Regions from separate parts of the Streptomyces sp. NPDC059373 genome, predicted to be linked through region 1. Evidence: riboswitches for the same ligand, from Rfam matches in the RefSeq annotation. Region 1 holds a riboswitch; the other holds the start of a gene.
What was found. A riboswitch is a leader RNA that binds a small molecule or an ion and turns the genes downstream of it on or off. The one in region 1 is predicted to bind cobalamin.
Positions count from the first base shown of each region.

Region 2: another riboswitch for cobalamin. It lies ahead of ACFXJ5_RS22760 (cobalamin biosynthesis protein); the one in region 1 lies ahead of nicT (Nickel transporter NicT).

Region 1 covers NZ_JBHYXC010000062.1:25,457-27,651, reverse strand. Annotated here, with positions in the region: gene nicT (Nickel transporter NicT) at 54-1,151, opposite strand; cobalamin riboswitch at 1,183-1,380, opposite strand; gene ACFXJ5_RS38760 (triphosphoribosyl-dephospho-CoA synthase) at 1,432-2,195, shown strand, end outside.
Region 2 covers NZ_JBHYXC010000017.1:56,763-58,957, reverse strand. Annotated here, with positions in the region: gene ACFXJ5_RS22765 (cobyric acid synthase) at 1-218, opposite strand, end outside; gene ACFXJ5_RS22760 (cobalamin biosynthesis protein) at 215-1,312, opposite strand; cobalamin riboswitch at 1,367-1,494, opposite strand; gene ACFXJ5_RS22755 (hypothetical protein) at 1,699-1,896, opposite strand; gene ACFXJ5_RS22750 (anion permease) at 1,931-2,195, opposite strand, start outside.

The DNA of each region.
Region 1 (2,195 bases):
GGGGGTCCAGGGGGCCGGCCCCCTGAACCCCCGAACGCCCTACGGGCTGAATTTCAGGGCTGGGCCGGGCGGTCCGCGGGGCGGGCCGCGGCGGCCCAGCGTTCTTCGACGCGGGCCGCGCGCCAGTAGAGGAGCGCGGCGGCCCAGACGACGACGAAGAGGGCGACGATGAGGAAGCCGACGTTGCCGAGGTCGATGTCGGCGATCCACCCGGTAAGCGGGTCGGAGAGGTCGAGCTTCTGGTGGAGGACCCCGACGAGTTCGATGGTCCCGATGAGGAGGGCGACGGCGATCGACAGCCCGGTGATGGTGAGGTTGTAGAAGACCTTCCGTACGGGGTTGGAGAAGGCCCACTGGTAGGCGAAGTTCATGAAGGTGCCGTCGAGCGTGTCGAAGAGGCTCATCCCGGCGGCGAAGAGCAGCGGCAGGCACAGCACGGCGTACCAGGGGAGTCCGGCGGCGGCGCCGGTGCCGGCCATGACCATGAGGGTGACCTCGGTCGCGGTGTCGAAGCCGAGGCCGAAGAGGAAGCCGAGCGGGAACATCTGCCCGGGGCGGGTGATGGAGCGGGTGAAGCGGCCGAGCAGGCGGTTCATGAAGCCGCGCGCGTCGAGGTGCGCCTCGAGCTCGGCCTCGTCGAACGAACCGGCGCGCATGGCCCGGTAGACCCGCATGATGCCGACGAGGGCCACCAGGTTGAGCGCGGCGATGAGATAGAGGAACAGCCCGGAGATGGTCGTCCCCATGACGCCCAGCACTTCATGCGTGCGGGAGCCCTCGTTCATGATCCGCCCGGCGAGCCGGGTGCCGCCGGCGATGAGGGCGGCGAGGACGACGACCACGCTGGAGTGCCCGAGGGCGAACCAGAAGCCCACCGAGACGGGCCGCTTGCCGTCGGCCATGAGCTTGCGGGTGGTGTTGTCGATGGCGGCGATGTGGTCGGCGTCGAAGGCGTGCCGCATGCCCAGGGTGTATGCGGTGATGCCCAGGCCGACGCCGTAGACCTGGGTGCCGACGGTGTAGCGGTGGGGGACGACCAGCAGGAAGAGCACGCCGAAGGCGACGACGTGCAGGGCGGCTATCACCGCCAGCAGCCCGGCCGTTCGAAGGGAGTCCTGACGTCGCCAGCGGAAATCGGGGGCAGCAGTCATTCGTTGATCACGCTCCAGCACCTCGTGGAATTGCTCGTGAGATGCCGTGGCCGGTCTCCTGGCTTACGGGTGTACGCGCGCCGCCCCTGCCTTCCCAGCCACCTCGCGGCGGCCAGTGGCACGTACGTTGGGACGGAGCTCCCGATCACAGTGGCGAGGGCCGCTCCGGGCTGAGACCCCTGAGGGTCTGTCACCGGTCTTCCCGAGCACCACGGCCCGACCACCCTAACCGCAGCTCGTTCACAGCCATGACACAGGCTCCGTCGCTACGCTCCCGTCCATGCCGCTCGCCCATGCCGCCGTACAAGCGATCGTCGAGGAAGTCGCGTTGGAGGGTGTGCCGGGCCGTGACCCCGACCGGGACCCCGGGGCCGCGCTCTGGGCGGCCAAGTCGTCGCTGCCCGGCTTCGAGGCGATGGCCGCCGCCGCGCGCCGGGTCGGTGAGCCCACGCAGGAGCTGCGCGAGGAGCTCGGCGCGATCGGCCGGAGCACCGAGTGGACGGCGACCCGGGCGGGCTGCGGCGTACGCAGCCACCGGGGCGCCACCTGGGCCGTGGGCCTCCTGGTCGCGGCCGCCGCGCTGGAACCCCACGGCGACGCCCATGCCATCCTGGCCACCGCCAAGCGCCTGGCCGGCTTCCGGGACCGCCGCGCCCCGCTGCGCCCCTCCCGGGGCTCCACCGTCTCCACGACCTACGGCGCCGCCGGCGCCCGCGGCGAGGCCCGCGCGGGCTTCCCGCACGTCAAGCGGGCCCTTGCCGCGCTGCGTACGTCCCGCGACGCGGGTGCGGACGAGCCCGTCGCCCGGCTGGACGCACTGCTCGCCATCATGTCCTCACTGCAGGACACGACCCTCCTGCACGCCGCCGGGCCGCCCGTCCTGCGGCTCGTCCAGGGCAGCGCGCGCGACGCCGTGGACGCGGGCGGGGCCGGTTCCCCGGGCGGCCGCGACGTGCTCGCCGCGCTCGACGCGGAGCTGCGCGAGCGCGGCCTGACCCCGTCCGGCAGCTCCTCGCTGCTGGCGGGGGTCTTCTTCGTGGACGG
Region 2 (2,195 bases), on a different contig from region 1:
GCCGTCGGCTCGATCCGCGCCGCCTGCGCCTGCATCGCCTGCGCCCGCCCGATCTCCGCGCCCTCGCGCGTCACGTACGAATTCAGCGACATGTTCTGCGCCTTGAACGGCGCCACCCGGACGCCCTGCCGCACCAACCACCGGCAGATCCCGGCCGTGACCACGCTCTTCCCGGCATCGGAGGTGGTCCCGGCCACCAGCAGCGCTCCGCCGCTCATGCGTGCCCGCCCTTTGATCGCCCGGGTTGGGGGTAGGCCGTCCGCCTGAGGCGAGCGAAGCGAGATGGGGGCACCTCCCAAAGGAAGCTTTGGGGGAGGCTGGCCCAACCCGGCCACGGACCCGCGGACGACAACGCACCCGTCCGGGGTCCAGGGTCCGGGGGAGACAGCACCGCCCACGCCAGCCGTCCCCCGACCGCAACGCCCAGCGCCAGCGCGCTCACTCGCCGCGAAAGCCGCACGGCCCGCTCAATATCCGCAACTTCCACCAATCGATTCCCCCCACCGAGAACCGGCCGGTGCTCAACCCGCGCCCCATAAGCCAGCGTCCCGCCCAGCCGCACACCCAGTGCCCCCGCGAACGAAGCCTCGACCGGCCCCGCATTGGGACTGGGATGGGCCGCACCATCCATCCGCCACACCCGCCACGCCCCGCGCGGATCCGCCCCCGCCAACACGACAAGCGCCGCCGTGAGCCGCGAACCGGGCCACCCCACAACGTCGTCGAGCCGCGCCGACGCCCAACCGAAGCGACGCAGCCTGGCCGACCGGTGCCCGACCATCGCGTCGAGCGTGTTGACGGCCCGGAAGCCCACGAGCCCCGGTACGCCACCCACCGCACCCCACACGAGCGCGCCGACCACCGCGTCCGAGGTGTTCTCGGCGACGGACTCGACGACGGCCCGCGCGATCTGCTGCCCGTCCAGAGCCTGAGGGTCGCGTCCGCACAGGTTCGGCAGCCGCTCCCGCGCGCCCGCCAGGTCACCGGCCTCAAGAGCGGCTCCCACCGCCCGGGCCTCGCGCCCCAGCGAAGTCCCGCCGAGCGCGGCCCAGGTGGCGGCAGCCGTCAGCCCGACGGACGCGGCGGTGGAAGAACGTACGACCCGGGAGGCCACCGCAGCGCCGGCCACGGCACCGCCCACGCACAGGGCCGTGTAGAGCGCGCCCCGGCCCCGGTGGTCACGCCACAGGCGCCGTTCGAGAGAACCCGCGATGCGACCGAAGGCGGCGACGGGATGACCGCGCCGGGGGTCGCCGAATGCGCGGTCGGCGACAAAGCCGAGCACAGCGCCGTACGTGTAGGCACGCGGCATCTGCAGATGTCCTCACTCAGGGTCCGCGCCCTGGTTCGACGTGACCGGCGGTGAGAGTCTCCTGGCTCCCGGATCGGCACACCTCCGGCCTTCCAGCTCGACGTACGAGCCGTGACCACGTGCGGAGGTGCACTCCCCGGTGACAGTGGCGGGACCGCGCCGGATTCTCACCGGACTTCCTCTCCTGCCGCCGCTTGGCCCCGGAAGTCCACCACGCGCCGCGAATGCCCGTCAACTCACCCTTGACCTGCATCGGAAGATGTGTGAAGACACACATGAGGGCGCACCCGAGCACAAACGTGAGCGGGGCACGGACATGGTCCGTGCCCCGCTCCGGCGTACGCGACGGCGCGTCAGGCGGCGATCAGGCGGCGGTCAGGCCGCGATCAGGCGACGATGATGTAGATCCCGTACGCCACCGCGGCCGCGCACAGTGCGAACGCGGCGTACGCGCCGGTGCGGGCGGCCACCGCGCCCTCCTTGGAGAGGCCGACGATGCCGAGCGTGAAGACGCCGACGAGGCCGACGGTGACGGCGAGGCTGACGCCGATGACGGAGCCGAGAGCTGCCCAGTCGATGTTCATGGGGTGGGGTTCCTTTTCCGGGGGTCCGGGGCCGTCAGGCCGTGGCCTGTGCGGGGTCGGCGGGGGAGACCGGGGCCACCGGGGCGACGGCCGGTGCCGGGATGGTGGCGGTCAGACCGTCCGCGGGCAGGGGGCCGGCCGGCGGCGGGGTGACGGCGGCGATCGCGGTGGTCACCACACCGGGGGCGTCCACCGCATCGTCGTTGACGTTGGTGTGGTCGACCGGCTTGCGGCGCGACGCGACCCAGATCGTGGCGCACCCGGCGGCCGCGAGGAGGGCCACCACGGTGACGCCCCAG